3 regions of the Pseudoalteromonas sp. NEC-BIFX-2020_015 genome follow, and region 3 is predicted to be linked to each of the others. Evidence: predicted binding sites of a transcription regulator. Region 3 holds the regulator's gene; each other region holds the start of a gene.

Region 1 (6,850 bases), on a different contig from region 3:
GGTTACATCAACAGCTCCTTTTTCTGTAAATTTAATCGCGTTGCCAATTAAGTTTGTGAGTACTTGTCTGATTCTATCGGGATCCCCATAGTAGGCAGTATGCACTGACTCTTTGATGGTAAGGTTCAACGCTAAATCTTTCTTTTTGGCATCCAACCAGAACGTTGAAATAATGCTGTCGAGCATAGGTTGGAGGTTAAAATGCACAGGCTCAATAGTCAGTTTCCCTTTTTCAAGTTTTGCTGAATCGAGGATCTCGTTAAGTAAGCGCAGTAGCGAGCATGCTGCATTATTTATGGTAATTAAATGTTTTTGCTGCTCTTGAGCAAGCGGAGTGTCCATCAATAAGTCACTAAAACCAATGATTGAATTCATTGGTGTACGAATTTCATGACTCATATTTGCCATAAACGACTGTTTAGCTTGCGCTGCATCTTCAGCGGCTATTTTGGCGAGCTTAAGCTTGTCTTCATATTTTTTTCGTTCGCTAATATCAACGAGCACACCGTCAATCCAAATAGCTTTGCCATGTTCATCAAATCCAACACTGCCTTTTTCAAGTACCCAAATTAGATTTCCGTTACGGTGGCGTACTCGATATTCAATTGAATATTGCGATTTATCTGTAATCGCCTGATCAATTGCTTCGTTAATATGTGGAATATCGTCTTTATAAAGTAAATTACCAAACTCGATATTTTTATTAATAAACTCAGAGGGTATGTAACCAGTTAGTTCATGAATACTGGGGCTGATAAAAATCATGCTCCATTGTTCATTTATATGGCAGCGAAAAACAACACCAGGCATATTGTCCATTAAAGAGCGATATTGTTGTTCCTTTTCGACTAGATTTTGTTGTAGGGCTCGTTGTTCGCTTAAGTCTGTGATAAAGCCAACGAACAAGGAATTATGACCAGGTTGGTTGACTTCACCTATGCCAAGTCGGATAGGGAATAAATGGTCATCTTTATGTTTTGCAAATACATCACGATTGACGCCAATAACTTTCGTAAAATCAATTTGGTCTGCTTTAGAAAGATAATCATCATGATGTTTAGCAATGTCATCAGCCATCAGCATTTTAACATTTTTTCCTCGAACTTCAGCCTCACTCCATCCAAAAATCCCGACTGCAGCATTATTAAAACTTAGAATATGACCGAGGTGATCAATTGTAACTATGCCATCAATCGCAGTGGATAAAATGGCTTCTAAGCGTGATTCGTTACCTGTTTTTTCTTCTAACAACATCCGGTAGCGAACCATGCCGTTTATAATAGCTACAATTGCCGTTAAAAGCATGGTAGAAAAAACGACACTGATGGCCACAAAGGTAAGTTGTGAATCTTTGCTACTGTCATTTAATAATGGGGATGTTGCAACAAATCGTGTGGCGGCCATTCCCATATAGTGCATGCCCGCAACGGCAAACCCGAGAATAATCGCACTGATCAGCCTTGCTTGAATAACTGTAAATTTAGGGAAATGCTGGCTGATATTAAAACGTGTGTACAAGGATATAAACGCAAGTACGACAGCCACAATAATTGATAAACCAAACATGAGTGGGTCATACCTAAGTAGCGGGCTCAACTCCATTGCTGCCATCCCACTATAATGCATGGTCCCGATACCTGCGCCTAACAAAACGGATGGTAAGAGTAAATCTATGAATTTTTTATTACTTTTAACTAATAAAGAAATAGCCGTTAAACAAGCCAAAAAAGCAGGAATAAAAGAGAGGAAAGTGATTGCAGGGTTGTAGCTAATATTAGTACACAAAGAAAAAGCTAACATACCAATAAAGTGCATACTCCAAATACCACCAGAGAGCACGAGCGCTGCGGTTGAGTTTGCGAGCCTTTGATAGCTCTTAAAGCGTGTTTCTTTTGCCAGATCAATTAAATATGCAGAGAAATAGGCCGCAAAAATGGCCGTTAAAATTGATAGCGTCACCAAAAAAGGGTTAAAAACACCATTTATAATTAAACGAGGGTCTTGATTCGTAATAAAAAACGTTGCAAGCATAATGGCTCAAAATATGGCTTATCCAATAAGTTCACTCATGGAATGCGACAGAAATTAACAAAAGCAAAGCACTTAAAATCAGTGCACTACATTATATAGGTTATAACTTTAGCATTATTAACAGTTTTTTTTATAGCGAGTTTTGCTCAAACCTGTAATTTATTATTCTTTCAACTTGAAAGAAGCCTAGCGAGTCATACGTTTTACAAAGACAACTACGAATAAAGCTAATGAGAAACTACCGCAAAATGCTTCTACAGCGGCGATAAAACGAGAAAATCCGGTTGGCGTAATATCGCCGTAGCCTAACGTCGTAAATGTAACAACACTAAAATAAAAACTATTGAGTAATGCTGATAAATTATCATTGAAAGAAGCGGATAAATTTAGTTGGAGCGTTTCTCCGGCATATACAACGCCAAAGATAAAGTAGCAAAATGCACAAAAAATGATTAAGCCTAAGCTAAACCTAATGACGTTTTCAGGTTTTTCGCCATACCCACACAATAAGTTGATAGCACTGGATGCTAATTGTTTTTTAGAGCCTTTGGGGTATTGCGCATGGCGCATTCTTAATTCTTTATAGGTAAAGTTACCAGCGAGCTCGAAAAGACCTTGTTGTTCCGATGCTTTACGTAGGTTTCTAAATATTTCTTCAGATTGCTCAAATAGGTCTAGCGCAGTGTTGCGATCTGATTGTTTAAGGGCTGTTTTAGCTTGGCTCTCTTGTAATAATTCAACACCTAAATCAATTTTATCAATGCGCGTATTGTCTAGCTTAATTCCTAATAAATTAGTATGTTGCAAGTTACAGTAGTGCAGGTTAGCCTCACGTAAATTTGCTTTCATTAATGAGCTGTGTGCGATTGTATTATTAAATAGGTGAGCACCACTTAAATTTGCTCGATAAAAATTACTGTAAGATAAATCAAATCCTTCCTCATCATCATGCTTTATTAGGCTTAAGCCTGTTAAGTTTGCACGCTGTAACTGAAGACCTTGCAATAAACCTCCTTTTTTAGCATAACGTTCTAATTTGTGACTCAGCTCAAGGCCCGATTTATCAAACTTATTATCATGCCAAAAACAAAAACCTGAGCCCATATCTATTTCTTGGCATTGATGCCCATCGGGGGAGGTATACTTACAACAAGGCTTATCAGGCATAATCGGATGCTGCTTTTTAAATTATTCTTAATTATAGGTTAGCAGTTTTTTTGCAAGGTAATATAATAACTCGAAAATTATTCCATATTGCTCACCGTAGCACTAAGAGTTAAATTTGTTTGAATACACACTAAAGCGCAGTCGCCGTCGTAAAACCGTGGCAATTAAAGTTCATCAGCAGGCTGTGACAGTTTATGCACCTATAGGTGTTGCTAAAAAAGAGCTTGAGAGTTGGTTGTTGAGTAAAACAGATTGGATCAATGTGCAAATTACCAAGCAAAGCCAGCAATTAGACACAAGGCAATACCCATTAAAAAATAATCGGGTGGTTGTTTTTGATGATGTTGTACAATTAACTTTTGCTGTAAGTAATCGCAGCCATTGGTTGTTAGTGAAAAATCAGCCTGTGACCACTTTGCAACTCAGTATTTCTGGTCGAGTTAAGCATCAACAATTAATGTATCAAACATTATTAGAAACCTTTTTACACGAACAGTTAGAAAGTTACATTGAAATGCGGGTTAATGATTACTGTTTGAAAATGGCAGAAGCGCTGCCTAGCAGCATTCGGATCCAAACTTATAAACGACGTTGGGGTAGTTGTAATCGACGCAGGGAACTTACCTTTAATTTATTGTTAGTCAGTGCACCACAGTACATTATTGATTATGTAATTGTGCATGAGCTTGCACACTTGAAGTACTTAAATCACAGTGCGCCATTTTGGCTACGCGTTAGTGAATTTTACCCGGACTATAAGCAAGCAACAAAGTGGTTAAAACAACACGGTGCAAGTTTACAATGGGTATTTGAATAATAAGGAATAAAATTAGAAAAATTAAGTCTAGAACTAGCAAAGCTAGAAAGAAAAGTGGTGGAGGGAGCTGGATTCGAACCAGCGAAGGCTGAGCCGTCAGATTTACAGTCTGATCCCTTTGGCCGCTCGGGAACCCCTCCACACTAATTTTGTCGCATTTGGCCCCACTTAACTTAGCGGTAAGAAAAGTGGTGGAGGGAGCTGGATTCGAACCAGCGAAGGCTGAGCCGTCAGATTTACAGTCTGATCCCTTTGGCCGCTCGGGAACCCCTCCAATGCAACGGCGCTGATAATAGCAAAATCAGCATTTAAGTAAAGAAAAAAGCTAAAGAAAAATGAAATAAAGCCGATAAATATCTATTACCTACTTTAATCGGCTAAAGTCTATGCAAATCGATGATTTGTTAATCACAGAGAGTCAACTTAACAATCGTCTTGCCATAAGTGTGAGTGAATCACGTCGTGGCGAGTTTGCTTTGTTATTGGCAATGCTTTCTCATGATGCGTTAGATTTTAGTCAGTTTCATCTTCCTAAAACGCCCATAGATGCGAATGTTGTTGTTGAAGATGAAGATCAATTGCGTAAAAAATTAGGAGCAGGGCCAAAACAAGTACTTGCACCAACAGAGTTTGATATGTTGATTGGCCAACATAATGCGCAACGCCTTAATGATGGTGGGATGAGTGACCTTCGATTACGTGCATGTCTAGCGCCAGAACCGTTAGCTATTCGTGATGATAAAATTCATATCCCACTAAATATTATTGATAACTGTGAATTAGTCACCCGTAAACGCCACCAACATAAAGAAACTCAGCTCGATAACCCACAAATGGATGCGGCAGCTTTTTACGACAGCCTTAATAATGAAGCACTTCATCAGCCGTTGCACTTATCTCAAGCTTGACATTAATGTGTCATATTTTGACACTAGACTAATTAATTTACTTTAGTGTAAAAAAAGCATCCAAAAATTAAATGCAATTGCTATAATGACCTCAAATGGTGTTTCATAAATACCATTATCATTTAATAAAGGTAATTAGGAACGTAATGAAGAAAACATTCACGCTGAATCACGAGAAAATCAAATATCCACGTATGGTTGATGCTGCAAAGCATGAAGTAAAAAAATATTTGAAAAGAGAGCGTAACAAAACCTTACCATTTGATGCTGACTACTGGGCATTTGATTGTAAGTTTGGTAATACAGCAGACGATGCACAAGTAGTCCATGTTGCTGAGATAAATAATTCTATCAGTGAAATTGAAAAGCAAGGCTTAACGTCCTTCTACGTTGAAATCATCGCACGCGCTGCACAGCGTCAAGAGCCTGTTGATGAGGAAGAAGAAGACGAATCTGAAGCATAATTGCATCTTTTCGCTAAAAGAATGGGCTTAACTGCCCATTTTTTGTGCCTTTAATTAATCCAACTTTAAGGTATACTCAAAAAAACTCTTAATAAGGATTTTGCGTGTTTAACCGATCACTACGTATTTTATTTTTTAGCTTATTCTCACTGTCTGTTCATGCAACAAACACATGCTTGCAAGATGAAACTAGCTTAACGAAAAACACTTTAACTGAGCAAGACTGGCGTTACGCCACCGATCCGCATGGAAGTAAAGCACTAACAAAAGCGAGTTTGCTGTCAGAGGGGGTAATTTGGGTTAATTTCTCGCGAGTGCCTCGCTTGGATGTCAAAAATAACTCGTGGGTGGAGCTGATTTATGATCTACCAAAAGGTGACTTAAATGGCGCTGAGACAATACAGCTTACCTATCAAAGCAGTCGTGATTTAGTAGTAAAATTATCTCAAAAAGAATATGGTGGGAAGGGAGATAAAAGTTATGCGCACTATCAACATATTTTGCCTAAAGCCAAAAAGTGGATAAGCGCATGTATTAATGTTGCTGATTTTAATCGACCTAGCTGGACGCCAACGAATTCAAAGGATTTAGGTATTATTAAAGCGCATGTAAGTGCGGTTTATTTAGTGCCTGATTTAAAAGATGATGAAGGTGGTAGCGCGGTCATTCAAGTAAAGTCTATTACATTATTACCATTAAAATAATGGCATACCAATTAAATAAAATACTGTATTTTAGCAAGCTAAACTCCCGTACATTATAAAGCTGGTATGTCACTTTACGAGTTAAGCGTCAGCTTTTTTTACTCGGATTTTACTTTTATCTACAGTGCTTTGATTTAATGCTTTAATTGCTACAGAAGCTTCAGCATCATTAGGCATTTCAACAAAGGCAAAGCCTTTTGATTGGCCTGTTTCTTTATCAAGTACTAAATTACAATCGGCTACTTTACCGTGCTCAGTAAAAAGAGTGCGAATTTCATGCTCAGTAATAGTGCGAGATAAGTTTCTAACTAATAGTTTCATTATATGAACCATGGTTTAAAAATAACTAATGTGATTGTCTCAAGGAAAAGCAGTTTGACCTAATGATTAATTACAAACAGCAAAAATAGTTTTAAGCTGATAGCCAAAGAAAAAAGAACAATTGAGAGTGGCGAAATGAAAGCAGTGACGAATAGCGTAATTAAAACAGCAATAATTGTTTTAGGTGGGCCAAATAATAATGACGGCAGTTTATCATTGATAGCAAAAAGCCGTTGTGAGCAGGCTTATCAAACTTATTTAAAAATGCCCGCTAAGATTTTGTGTACAGGTGGATTTGGAGCGCATTTTAATACCACTAAGCATGCTCATGGTGAATATACTGAACGTTATTTAATTGAACTTGGCATACCTGAATCTGCTTTTTTACCGGTGGCGCTAAGCCGCTTTACCTTTGAGGATGCATTACTCACTAAGCCA
Region 2 (6,850 bases), on a different contig from region 3:
GCTCAAAAAGCGTGCTAATCGGCTTGAAATGATAATTCACGCCTACTACAGAGCTGTTTTTTTAAGCTAAATTAGATAATTTCACATAAATACCATTGCTATGTTCATTTATCGCGTTAAGATAGCAAGTTCACAATGTTAAATTAATGTTTATTTCCTGTTTATTGGTAGATCAAAAATGAAATTACCCGATCAAAAATCTCTTATCTCTTCAGTTATCCTTGCTGTTATTGGTTTCGTTATAGTTAATTTTGCGCTTTCAAGCCTACAATTAAGTCCTGCACTGTTATTTGGTGCTGGTTTACTAATTGGTGGTGTTGTTATTGCTGCAATGTCGTCTGACGATTTAGAAGAAGCCGAAGTAAAGACAAAAACACTTTATGTAGGCAATCTTCCTTATCGTGCAAATGAAGGTGTTGTTCGTGCTTTATTTGAAGAGCAAGGTAAAGTGTTTAATGTTCGTTTATTAAAGGATAAAAATACTGGCAAGCGCCGCGGCTTTGGTTTTGTTGAAATGGCAGAGTCAGATGCTGATAATGCAATTGCTAAGTTAAACGATAGCGAGTTCCAACAACGTACGTTGAAAGTTCGTGAAGCAAAACAAAAACAAGATGACGAGCCTAACTCTTTTCGTTCTGAATCGGATCAGTCAGTGTAACTAGCTCCACCGGTTGCTCATCAATGACAATAGAAGCCGTTGCATAATAATGCAGCGGCTTTTTTTTGTGATCAAAAGTAACTTTGCTGTTTAAGGAATAGTTTTTCTCTATAAGCACAGTTTCTACCCGCTTTGCTATCGCCGCTCCCGAATCTAATAATTTAATGCTGCCTTGATAAAATGCATGAATCGCCGACGCTAAAATGGGAAAATGCGTACACCCTAATACCAAAACATCAATACTTTGATTAATTGATAACTCTCTAAGCTCGGCGTTTAACTTGTCTGTGTCGACCACTCCATTTAAGTAGGTATATTCAGCAATAGCGACTAACGCGACACTACTATATAAACTAACAGTGATAGATGAAGCATGGTCTTCGATTAATTGCTGTGTATATGGGCTGCTTATCGTTGCTGGTGTTGCGAGTAGGCCTATGTGATGACTGTTCGTGATACTTGCGGCAGGTTTAATAGCAGGCACTACGCCTACTATAGGAATGTGTGTTAATGATCGAATAGCACTCAATGCTGAAGTGGATGCCGTATTGCATGCTATAACTAACACATCAACGTTAAGTGAGTTCACTTCGATAAAGTGCAGTAAACCTCTGAGGCGTTCAATAATTTTTTGCTGGTTCAATTTACCATAGGGTAAAAATGCATTATCCATAAAATAGCTAATGCGTGCATATGGGAGCTGCTTCTGAATATGCTCAAGAACGGTTGTCCCCCCTATTCCAGAATCAAATACCATTATATGTGCTGACAAACGACTCGCTCCAAACTAAACCTAAGCTGGCCAGTTTGCCATGCACATCTTCTAAAATAAAGCTTAAGCTTCACCCTCTAATGTTGCTGAGCGTAACTTGTTCATTTGTTCAAACATGGCCTTGGTATAATCAACTAGCTTGCCGACTTCTTCCTGATCTTGATTTAACCATTGCAAAATACCTGACAGCTCATTTTGCAATGCAAGATCACCTGCTTTATTGAATGCATCTTTTAAATCACTGTTAAATGGTGTGACCTTCTCGGTAATTGCTTTTTCTGGCGCAGGCTTATTTTCTTCATAGCCTTTTATTGCTGCGAACGTTTTGGTTTGCTTTAAATCCATTGAAAATGCCACCAGCTGTTCATTACCTAGATTTAGCTCTTTAGCTTGCTCAAATGCATCTTCCATGTCACCACCGAAGAATGTTTTACTAACACTCTGTAGGTCTTCCATAAGGGCGTTAATGGCTTCTTTCTCATCTTCATTTAAATCGCCATTGACTGACATGCTAAATGATAGCTCTCGTGATTGCGATGATTCACTCGCATAACCTTCATTTTGACCATTACGCTGGTAACTACTTGCTGATTGCTGTTTGAATGCATCGGCAAAACTAATACTCACTTCATCACCTTCTGCGGTCGTGAAGTTATATTGCGCGTTATTACTTAAACTTAAATATTGCGCCTGCGTAACACTTACTGAATCTGGCTTGGGATTAAATAAGTCATCTTCAAATTCATCGAGGCCATTAAAAATGCCCTCTTTTGACTTTTCTATACCTTCTTCAATTTCATCATTTAAGATGCCGGTATCTTTTAGTTCTTCAAACGCGCCATCGATACCTATTTGCACACCTTTACGTGCGTCATCAAGCATACCTTTTAATTTCTCATTGTCTGCGCCATCGACCTGTGCCTTTTTAACTGCGCCAGTAACAAAGCTAAGCACATTTTTGACAATTTCATCAAAATCAAACAGTGGCTTGTCTTTTTTCTCTTCAGCGATCGGCAAACCTAAGGCTTCAGCCATTTTATCTCCCAATACTTTTGCAGCTAATTCTTTACCACGTTGCTGATAGCTATCTTGGGGGGTTTGTATTGTAGGCTGCTGCAATGCGCCTTTATTGCTGTATTTATTGACATTATTATTTGGAACAAAGCCAAAGTTACCAATTTTCATGATCCGACTCCTATTTCTGCTTACTTCATTATCGGCCTAAAAACGAATAACTAAAGCGATACGTACAAAAAAACAGCATTTACTATTACTCAAAACTAGACAAATACTCTCTGCCCCCTACAATAGCGCCGATAAACAGCATAATGAGATAAGGTATTAGGTAATGGCGGTTATAAAGATAGATACAACTGAATACGATGCACAATTAACAGAAAAAGAGCAACGTATCATTGCGCAATTCCAACGCTTTGGTGTTGAACAACTAGACGTATTTGCCTCTGAACCAATTCATTACCGTCAACGAGCTGAATTTAGAGTTTGGCATGATGGCGACGATCTGTTTCACATCATGTTTGACCAAGCAACAAAAGAAAAAATTAGGGTCGATGAGTTTGACCCTGCTGCGCCATTAATTGGTGAAGTAATGAAAGCGATGATTGATAATCTTAAAGACTGTGAAATCCTGCGCCGCAAACTGTTTCAGATTGACTACTTATCGACTCTCAGTGGTGAAATTTTAGTAAGTTTACTTTACCACAAGCCACTTGATGAAGAGTGGATGGCTGAAATAAAAGCCTTAAAAGAAAAGCTAAGCCATTCATTTAAAATTGACTTTATTGGTCGCGCGCGTAAACAAAAAGAAGTACTAGGCACTGACTATGTAACCGAGCACTTAACGGTTAATGGCCAAGCGCTTATTTATCAGCAGGTAGAAAATAGCTTCACTCAACCCAATGCACAAGTGAACATCAAAATGCTGGAGTGGGCACAAGATTTATGTAAACCTCTTAAGAATGATTTACTTGAGCTTTATTGCGGCAATGGTAATTTTTCAATTGCGCTAGCTGGCTCATTTAACCGTGTATTGGCAACAGAAATATCTAAGTCATCGGTGCATTCGGCGCAATATAATATTGCTAAAAATAATGTAACCAATTTAGATATTATTCGTATGTCGAGTGAAGAGTTTACGCAAGCAATGAACGGCGAGCGTACATTCTCTCGGTTAGAAGGGATTGATTTAACCAGCTACGATTGTCAAACTATTTTAGTAGATCCACCACGCGCAGGCATGGATACATTAACATGTGATTTAGTCGCCAATTACGAGAGCATTATTTATATTTCGTGTAACCCTGAGACACTAGAACGCGATTTAGACCACTTAACCCGTACGCATGACGTTAAACGTTTCGCTATTTTTGATCAGTTCCCATACACCCACCATATTGAGTCGGGCGTGTTTTTACAAAAAAAGGCGCTTTGATAAAATAGCTATACTTCCTGTGCCAGTGCTTTTAACAGCGCTGGTATTTGCATTTCGCTAAATACCTTTATATCATTTTGCTCTAATAATGCCGCAGTTAAACCCATACCTATGATTTTTATACCGCTATGCGTGCCGTCGTAGATATTATTTCGCCCACATGACGGGCTCGACTCTTTTAGTAATGCAAACCGAATGTGGTTTAGCTTACAAAAGCGTAACGCTCTTTGAGCACCAAGCTCAAACTCAGCAGTCATATCTTCACCGCTTTTGGTTATTACTTTTTGTGACTTTAACTCTGCAGGGGCTCGTGGAATTGGTAAGCCACCAGCAACTTCCGGACAAAAAGAAACGATTCTTTTTTGCTGCTGCCAAGTGGCTAATTGGGGGTGTTTTAATGCCTGGCCTTTACCGTCATAACGTACGGGGGCGCCCAACAAACAACTCGATACGAAAATCTTTTCCATCATGCATCTCTATAAACAAAAAAGCCCCGCAACCGGGGCTTTCATCATAATTTTATATTTAGCTATTTAGCAGCTAAATAGTTAATCAGTTTACTAATGTCATCAGGTTCTGTAATACCTGTTTCACGACCTAAGTTAAGCTTATACTTACCATTGACGATAAAGGTTGGTACGCCACGTAGTGCGCCCTTTTCTTTATAGTAATTTTGATCGCGTTTCATCTTCGAGCTCATAGTGCGCACTGAAAAGCTCTTATAAACTTTATCAAACTTGTCGCCATCAACACCTTGGGCAACAAATACATCTTTTATATCTGCTAATTCGTTAAACTTTGCGCGCTTGGCGTGAATATGGTTAAACATAGCGGCAATCAATGCATCCTTTTGTGGTAGCACTTCAGCTGTTGCTAGAGCCTGAGAGATCATTTGCTGATTTTCTGGGTCTCGCACACCGACAAAATCCACATGGCTTTTTTTGAACTCAACGCCTGTATTTAATTTTGGTTTAACTTCAGCCAGTAGCGCTTCATAGTTATTACACGCTGGGCAATAAAATGAAAAGAACTCTTTTACTTCAGGTTTTTTGCTCGCACGCTCAGAGACAATCTCATAATGCACGCCTTCTTCATAAGTCGTTGGCGCCGCATTTGCCGCCAAAGGTAGCAATAAGGCAAGTAATCCTGCTTTAACTAATTTAATCATAATCAATTAACTCCAAAAAATTATTGTTCTAATAAAAATTCTACTAACTCATTAAGCTGCTCTTGGCTCTTAATGGTATTGATATTTATTTTATATTTATCGTTTACGATGAATGTTGGTACGCCGGTCAAAGCGCCCATTTCAGAATATTTATTTTGCTTATCTTGCATAGCACGCTCAGCTGAAATAACTGGCATGCTGGCAATATCGCTATTAAATGTATCATTATCAATACCATTCACTTCAAGTAACTTTTTAACATCTTTAATGTTATCAAGCGGTGCGCGTTGAACATGAATACTGTTGAAGATTTGATCCGCAATTTTCTCACCTTTATTATGCTGTTTAGCAATGATATAAGCGTAGCTTAAGTTACTTTGCACTTGTGGTGTTAAACCACCAAGAAAATTTACATGGCTTTTAATAAACTCAGCACCTTCAGGCAAGCTTTTTTCGATCGCTTTAGCGACGGGCTCAAACTTAAAGCAATGTCCGCAATAGAATGAGAAAAACTCGGTTACTTGGGGCGTTTTGCTTTTTTCAATATTCAATACATCATATTGATCACCCGCTTTAAAGTCTGCGGCCATAGCTGCAAAGGGTAAACATAAAAGTAGAAGACTCAGTTTTAATTTTTTAAGCATTGGACTCTCGATTCACTTTTTTAAAATAATTTATTTATGGCAGTAATTTTAGCGCTGGTTCTTGTAGTGCAGAATACTGCTCTTTTAATGCTAAAATTTGTTGCTCCCAGTATTTGTCATCCGCAAACCACGAAAAGTTCCGTGGAAATGCAGGATCATCCCAGCGTTTAGCTAACCATCCCATGTAATGGATCATACGCATAGCACGTAATGGTTCAATCAATTTAAGCTGAGAGTGGTCAAAATCACAAAACTCTTCATAGGCCGCCACCAAGGTATCTAACTGTAACAGTTGGTTGTTTCGATCGCCACTTAGCATCATCCATAAGTCCTGAATAGCAGGACCTTGGCGACTATCATCTAAATCTACAAACATGAGCGCATCACCCGCCCACAAAATATTACCTGCGTGGCAGTCTCCATGCAGGCGTATTGTGCTGACTTGTTGATAGAGTGATTTGGTCTTATCGATCACCATATCCAAAATGGTATAAAACGCTGTAGTTAGGCTACTTGGCACTAGATTACTGTTTTGAAGCTGAATTTTAGCTGTATCTAAATACTCATCACAGCTAATTGTAGGCCGGTGACTAAATTCACTGACTTTTGCTGATTGATGCATTCGGCCTATCAAACGCCCAAGTACATCAAGCTGATCTAAATTATCAACTTCAAATATACGTCCACCAACACTTGGAAACAGCGTAAACAAGTAGCCGTCATGTTCAAATAAACTCTCACCATTACGACTAATCGGCGCAACAACAGGCACCTCGGCATCAGCTAACTCCGCTGCAAATAAGTGCTCTTCTAGTATTTGTGCCTTGCTCCAGCGCTCAGGTCGGTAAAATTTAACAACATAGCGATTGCCATCTTCAGCTTTAAATTGATAAACACGGTTTTCATAACTATTTAATGCTAATAAGCCAGACTCGGCATAAATGCCGATACTTTCAACGGCATCTAAAATTGAATCTGGGGTTAAGTCTACAAAGCTAAATTTACTCATAATTCTCATCAATATAAAAAAGCGGGAAAATCCCGCTTTTTATTAAGTGATAGTGTACTTAACTATCGTGCTTTAAAGAAGTTGCTCGGCTGCGAAATTTGTGAACTCGGCTCATCCACTGGCGATAAGATAAAATTAAACTCGGTC
Region 3 (6,850 bases):
TACTAACAGCACCAAAACTACCTACACCATGTAATTCATCCAATAAATTATCAAACTCGTCATCGGTTATATCACTACTATTAGCACTACTAGTCGTCGTACTTGATATTATCGGACTTTGTCCTTTGCCATGAAGTTCATCAAGCAAATTTTCAAATTCATCTTCCGATATATCATCAATTTGTGTATCGGCTTGCGGGCTATCTACTTGTCCATCAAATAACAAATCAAATGCAAATGGATCGTCACCTGAAGCTGAAGCTGACTCATCATTTACTTCAGCTGGCGCTTCTGTAACTTCGATGGCGCTTTCTTCATCAGCTGTGGGCGGTTGCCCCAATCTATGCATTATCGCTAATAATTCAGGATCAGCAGGGGTCGGCTTTTCTCTACTTTGAATTGTAGCGAACATCTCATTTATAGTATCTAATGCTTGTAGGATAACATCCATCAGCTCAGAATTTACTTTTCGAACACCCTGGCGTAACAAATCAAAAACATTCTCTGCACCATGACAAGCATCAACTAACTCAGTCATGCTTAAAAAACCGGCGCCGCCTTTAACCGTATGAAATCCACGGAAAATTGCATTGAGCAACTCGGTATCATCAGGGTTATTTTCAAGTTCTACTAGCTGTTCTGATAAAAGCTCAAGAATTTCTCCAGCTTCAACTAGAAAATCTTGTAAAATATCTTCATCGACTTCAAAGCTCATGCAGTCTTCTCCTCTTAGAAACCCAAGCTTGATAACAAATCATCAACTTCATCTTGTCCTGAGACAACATCATCACGTGATTCTTTATCAATTATTGGCCCTTCAGGACCTGCAAGTGTATCTTCAGCAGGCGGTGTTTCAATGGCTTGTTGTTGTACTTTAGTGTCGCCATCATCATGGGTACCAAATGCAGTAAGCAAATGGATTAAGCTATCTTCAACTTCTCTTACAAGTTCAATAACACGGCGAATTACTTGCCCAGTTAAATCTTGATAATCTTGTGCCATCAATACATTGGTCATTAGACCTTGTAATTCATCAGTCTTAGAATGCGAGTTATTCATAAACTTATCTAAGCTATGGCAGAGCGTTTTAAACTCGCCCAATTCAATTTCACGGTTCATCAAACGATCCCATGTGGGTTTGATATGTGAAATTTCATCTGCTAGTTGCTGAGCTATAGGTAAACTAGCCTCTACCGCATCCATCGTTTTATTAGCAGCACTTTCTGTCATTTCCATAACATAATTGAGCCGCTGTTTAGCATCCGGTAAGGCTTCGGTGGTTAAATCAGCTAGACGTGTATCGAGTTCAAAATTTTTCAGCGCATCATGAAGTTGGCGAGTTAACTTACCAACCTCTGCAAAAAGTTCTGACTGCTCTTTTGACGCCGCATCTAGAATTAGTTGATCAGCTTTGTCTTGTTCACCGTTTTCTAAGTAAACCACAAGCTGACGGGCTTGCTCTAAACTGATCTGAGGCGCAGCAGGTGCTGACATAAGCCTCTCCTCTTTATTTAACCTAAACGCTCAAACACTTTTTCCAATTTGGTTTTTAGTGTTGCTGCAGTAAATGGTTTAACGATGTAGCCGTTAACGCCGGCTTGTGCAGCAGCTACAATTTGTTCTTTTTTAGCTTCTGCGGTTACCATTAACACTGGAATATGCTTAAGCGTATCATCCGCTCTGATTGCTCTTAGCAAATCAATACCTTGCATTCCAGGCATATTCCAGTCTGTCACAACAAAATCAAACTCTTGATTTTGCAGCATCGGCAAAGCTGTTGAGCCATCATCAGCTTCTTGCACATTAGTAAAACCTAAATCCCTTAACAGATTTTTGATAATACGTCTCATCGTCGAAAAGTCATCAACAACAAGAATTTTCATGTTTTTATCCAAAACATCCTCCGGTGAGGTCTGAACCTATATTTACTTACTACTAGTTTATCCAGTCATTGATTTTTGCTTTAAGCTTAATCATCGCCTGACCATGTATCTGACTCACACGCGATTCACTTACATCGAGTATGTGCCCAATTTCTTTTAAATTCATTTCATCATTGTAGTAAAGCGATAGCACTAAACCATCTCGTTCTGGTAAAGACTTTATTGCCTCTAGCAATGATTGATTAAACTTATCATTTTTAACATTATTAAAAGGCTTATCTAGTGCTAAATCATGTCCAACTGGTGTAATTACATCTTCATCAACACCAAGGTCTTCAATGCCTAGTATTTTACTAGAATTCACATCATTAAGAATATGATGGTACTCATCTAGCGTAATATCAAGTTTTTCAGCAACTTCAATATCTTTTGGTTCACGATTAAGTCCACTTTCTAACTCTGATATCGCTTCTGCAACCATACGACTATTGCGATGCACCGATCTTGGAGCCCAATCACCACGCCTCATTTCATCAAGCATAGCACCACGAATACGAATACCTGCAAATGTTTCAAAACTGGCGCCTTTAGTGGCGTCAAAGTTTTTCGAGGCTTCAATTAAACCAATCATTCCTGATTGAATTAAATCATCCAACTGTACACTTGGTGGTAAACGAGCAATTAAATGGCACGCCACTTTTTTGACTAATGAAGCATGGCGCTCAACAATCACATTTAAGTTCTGTGTAGATTGATATCCCATCGCTTTATTCACCGATGCCGTCATAATTAGCCGTTTACTAATTTTTCTATGAAAAATTCTAAATGGCCAGATGGTTGATTAGGTATAGGCCATTTTACTGCTTTTGTCGCGAGTGTTTTAAATGCAATTGCAGCTGGTGAGCTAGGAAACAGCTCTACGATTACTTTTTGACGGCGCGTAGACTTTCGCATATTTTCATCATAAGGCACAGTTGCAACTAGTTCCATCGACACATCTAAAAAACGATCTGTGACTTTAGATAACTTTGCAAATAACTCATGACCTTCACGTATACTGCGTACCATATTAGCGACTATTTTGAACTTGTATACGCCGTGTTCACGACTTAATATTTTAATAAGCGCATAGGCATCAGTAATTGAAGTGGGCTCGTCACATACGACAACCATCACATCTTGTGCGGCGCGCGAAAAACTGAGCACCATATCTGAAATACCGGCTGCAGTATCAACAATTAATATATCAAATTCGGTATTTAGCTCACTAAAGGCACGAATAAGACCGGCATGCTCTGATGGCGATAATTCAACCATACTCTGCGAGCCGGAGGTAGCGGGGACTATTTTTATCCCTGCGGGGCCTTCAACTAAAATTTCATCGAGCTCACATTCACCCGACAATACGTGAGACAAGTTACGCTCAACACGTAATCCTAACATCACATCACAGTTTGCTAGGCCTAAATCGGCATCCAATACTAATACTCTGTTTCCGAGTTGACCCAAAGCAATCGCAGTATTAAGTGAAACGTTTGTTTTACCAACGCCTCCCTTACCACCAGTGACAGCGATAACCTTAACGCCGTTATTATTGTTTTGACTCATTTTACGCAGGCCACTTGCTTGATCTAATACTGTGTTAATCATACATCCCTACTGTGCTTGACGCTACTGCTTGACGTCGCGAATGTTGTGCTTTTGTTCTTTTTAAATACAATTGTTCAGCTTTTTTTACTAATTTCTCTGCATTAGCCACCCGGATGTCCTCAGGGACTCGCTGACCATTAGTAAGATACCCTATTGGGAGGCGATTTTGAATCGCTATACTAATTATCTCACCTAAACTTAGTGATTCATCTAATTTGGTGAAAATACAGCCACTTAATTGTACTTTTTTAAAGTGTCTTACGGTTTCTTGTAAAACGTTAATTTGCGCTGTTGCACTAAGCACCAAGTAATTGCGAATATCAACTCTTTGATTGCGCATTAAGGTGTTTAATTGCTCTGTTAAACGTAAATCACGCTGACTCATTCCCGCCGTATCTATTAATACTAGACGCTTATTTCGTAAATGGTATAAAACTTCAGCTAATTCATTAGCATCTTTAACTTGCTTAACACCACAGCCGATAATACGTCCGTATGTAGCTAGTTGCTCATATGCACCAATACGGTATGTATCAGTTGTGATCAGTGCCACTTTATCAGCGCCGTACTTTTGTGCACCCAACGCAGCAAGTTTTGCAACTGTCGTCGTCTTCCCAACCCCTGTTGGACCTACTAATGCAAATACACCACCTTGACGTAATATTTCATTATTAGTTGTATGCATCTGATTTTCAATCATTTGCAATAAGGCTTGCCATGCTTGTTGACGTGATACATCGTCAGGAATAAAGCATGCCATTTGGTCTGCAACTTCACTATCAATCCCCATACCTATCAAGCGATCTATCATGCATGCTCTTGTTGGGTCACGACGAGCCATATCCTGCTGCATTAAACCTGATACTTGATGCTCTAACAACTGACGCATTGCGGCCATTTCATCACGCATTGCTGTTATCTCATCTGTTTTTGCAACCTCTTTAGTAGGCATTGAGGTATCTAGATCATCAAAATCACGGTCTAAGTCGTCATCAAAACCTAAGCTATGAGCTTGAGTTTGTGGGCGTGACACTGGCGCAGTATCTCGATGATAAAAATCTTGTTTAGGCTTTACTTCACTGTGTTGACGAGCACTGTGTTTTTGTTCTTGGTATTGGCTGCCTGTATCAAATCCAGATTGACTAAACATTGATGCAAGTTCAGGTGAGCGTGGACGTGGTGTTTGACGCTCTAACAATGCTTGCAAGCTATCTGCAACTTTTGCTTGTGGTTCAGGCTGAGAGCGCTGTGGTGCTGGCTTTACAAAGTTTGAATTTGTTTGTGCCTGCGCAATAGCTGGTTTTGCTTCAGGCGCTTTTGGGGCTGCTTTGTCATAATCAACAGCGGCAACGATTTCAACACCGTTCGCAAGTTTTTTATTTGACATAATAACCGCATCAACACCTAGTTCATCTTTTACTTCTTTAAGTGCCGTGCGCATATCTTTAGCAAAAAAACGTTTAATTTTCATAATTCAACCCCTTTAAAATCCGATTATTGGCCTACTGAGCTGACAATCTTGATCTGTCTTTCGTCTGGTACCTCTTGATAAGACATCACCCGTAACCCTGGTATGGTGTACTTAACAAAACGAGATAACACCGTGCGTAACATTCCTGACGTTAGCAATATCGAAGGTTCACCGGCCATTTCTTGATTTTGATGCGCTTCATTTAATGATTGCTGAAGTCGCTCTGCAAGTCCTGGTTCAATTCCGGCACCTTCGTCGCCTGCATTCTGTAGTGACTGATGCAACATCTGTTCCAACTCAGGCGCCAAGGTTATGACAGGGATTTCTGATGACATACCAACAGCGTCCTGAACAATTAATCTACGCAGTGAAATTCGCACTGCAGCCGTTAATACATCAGGGTCTTGGCTACGTGGGCCATACTCTACTAGGGTTTGTACTATTGAACGCATATCGCGTATTGCGACACCTTCATTTAATAAATTTTGTAAAACTTTAACGATTGTTGTCAACGGTAATACATCTGGGACTAAACCTTCAACTAAACGAGGGTGACTCTTAGCTAGCATATCAAGTAAATTTTGTACTTCTTCATGGCCAAGTAGTAAAGCTGCACTATTTGTAAGTAGTTGACTAATATGGGTCGCGACGACAGTGGCAGCATCTACAACGGTGTAACCTAATGATTGCGCTTCATCTTTTTGATCGGGTTTAATCCAAACTGCATCTAAACCAAAAGCAGGGTCTTTCGTCGCAATCCCTTTAATCGCTCCAAACACTTGTCCCGGGTTAATCGCTAACTCGTCACCATGTTTAAGCTCCCCCTCACCACTTGAAACACCCATCAGAGTAATTCTGTATGCGTTTGGATCTAATTCTAAGTTATCGCGAATGTGTACTGGCGGTACCAAAAACCCTAACTCTTGAGAAAGCTTTTTACGTACACCTTTAATTCGATTTAGTAGCTCACCACCTTGTGATTGATCAACGAGCGGAATTAAACGATAGCCCACTTCCAAACCAATAACATCGACTTGCTGAACATCATCCCAGCTAAGTTCTTTTTGCTCTTTTTTATTTGCAACACCTGTTCCTGATGCACCACCGTTCGCTGTTTCAGCTTCTTTTTCCGCTGCGGCTTTGATCTTACTTTGTTGAGTGTAATATGCTAAATACCCCAGTAGTGCACCAAGGCTTAAAAATGCAAAGTGTGGCATGCCTGGCACTAAGCCCATTACAATCAAAATGCCTGAGGCGATAAATAGTGACTTTTCATTGCCAAGTTGTTTCTTAAATTGATCACCCATATTGAGCGATTCATTTTGACGGGTTACTACAATGGCCGTACCAATTGAAAGGAGTAATGAAGGTAATTGAGCAACTAGGCCGTCACCAATAGTAAGCAAAGTGTATACTTCCATTGCATTACTAAAACTTAAGTCATGTTGGATCATTCCAACAAATAAACCACCTACAATATTGATAATCAAAATAACGATACCGGCTATGGCATCGCCTTTTACAAACTTACTGGCACCATCCATAGAACCATAGAAATCAGCCTCGCGAGTAACCTCTTCACGACGGTCACGTGCTTGCTCAGCGCTTATAAAGCCTGCGTTCAAATCAGCATCAATTGCCATTTGCTTACCTGGCATTGCATCAAGGGTAAAGCGTGCAGATACTTCTGAGATACGGCCCGCACCCTTAGTGATTACTACAAAGTTGATGATGATCAGAATTAAAAACACCACTAGACCAACTGCGTAATTTCCGCCAATTACTACGGAGCCAAAGGCTTCAATAACTTTACCTGCAGCATCGCCTCCATTATGGCCTTCTAAAA

What was found. Region 3 encodes FliA, which starts transcription of late flagellar genes. Its sites were predicted from a motif close to CTAAAGNTNNNNNNNNNNNNGCCGATA; they were not measured.
Region 1: HH219_RS06370 (VC2046/SO_2500 family protein) is a predicted target of FliA. The motif match lies at 4,341-4,367, and genes of this name have one in related genera.
Region 2: HH219_RS20240 (DUF5610 domain-containing protein) is a predicted target of FliA. The motif match lies at 2,645-2,671, and genes of this name have one in related genera.

Annotation. Positions count from the first base shown of each region.
Region 1 is NZ_JABCJL010000006.1:104,470-111,319, reverse strand. Features, by position in the region: gene HH219_RS06395 (MHYT domain-containing protein) at 1-2,031, opposite strand, end outside; gene HH219_RS06390 (pentapeptide repeat-containing protein) at 2,218-3,198, opposite strand; gene HH219_RS06385 (SprT family zinc-dependent metalloprotease) at 3,314-4,015, shown strand; tRNA gene HH219_RS06380 (tRNA-Tyr) at 4,071-4,155, opposite strand; tRNA gene HH219_RS06375 (tRNA-Tyr) at 4,205-4,289, opposite strand; gene HH219_RS06370 (VC2046/SO_2500 family protein) at 4,402-4,923, shown strand; gene HH219_RS06365 (DUF6172 family protein) at 5,070-5,387, shown strand; gene HH219_RS06360 (hypothetical protein) at 5,492-6,091, shown strand; gene HH219_RS06355 (RNA recognition motif containing protein) at 6,173-6,412, opposite strand; gene HH219_RS06350 (YdcF family protein) at 6,548-6,850, shown strand, end outside.
Region 2 is NZ_JABCJL010000041.1:352-7,201, forward strand. Features, by position in the region: gene HH219_RS20230 (RNA-binding protein) at 179-658, shown strand; gene murI (glutamate racemase) at 621-1,430, opposite strand; gene HH219_RS20240 (DUF5610 domain-containing protein) at 1,494-2,615, opposite strand; gene trmA (tRNA (uridine(54)-C5)-methyltransferase TrmA) at 2,779-3,882, shown strand; gene HH219_RS20250 (DUF523 domain-containing protein) at 3,891-4,349, opposite strand; gene HH219_RS20255 (thiol:disulfide interchange protein DsbA/DsbL) at 4,412-5,050, opposite strand; gene HH219_RS20260 (thiol:disulfide interchange protein DsbA/DsbL) at 5,071-5,694, opposite strand; gene HH219_RS20265 (serine/threonine protein kinase) at 5,729-6,703, opposite strand; gene ccoG (cytochrome c oxidase accessory protein CcoG) at 6,766-6,850, opposite strand, start outside.
Region 3 is NZ_JABCJL010000008.1:79,178-86,027, reverse strand. Features, by position in the region: gene HH219_RS08000 (chemotaxis protein CheA) at 1-715, opposite strand, end outside; gene HH219_RS07995 (protein phosphatase CheZ) at 730-1,494, opposite strand; gene cheY (chemotaxis response regulator CheY) at 1,512-1,895, opposite strand; gene HH219_RS07985 (RNA polymerase sigma factor FliA) at 1,936-2,646, opposite strand; gene HH219_RS07980 (MinD/ParA family protein) at 2,673-3,533, opposite strand; gene flhF (flagellar biosynthesis protein FlhF) at 3,526-5,004, opposite strand; gene flhA (flagellar biosynthesis protein FlhA) at 5,028-6,850, opposite strand, start outside.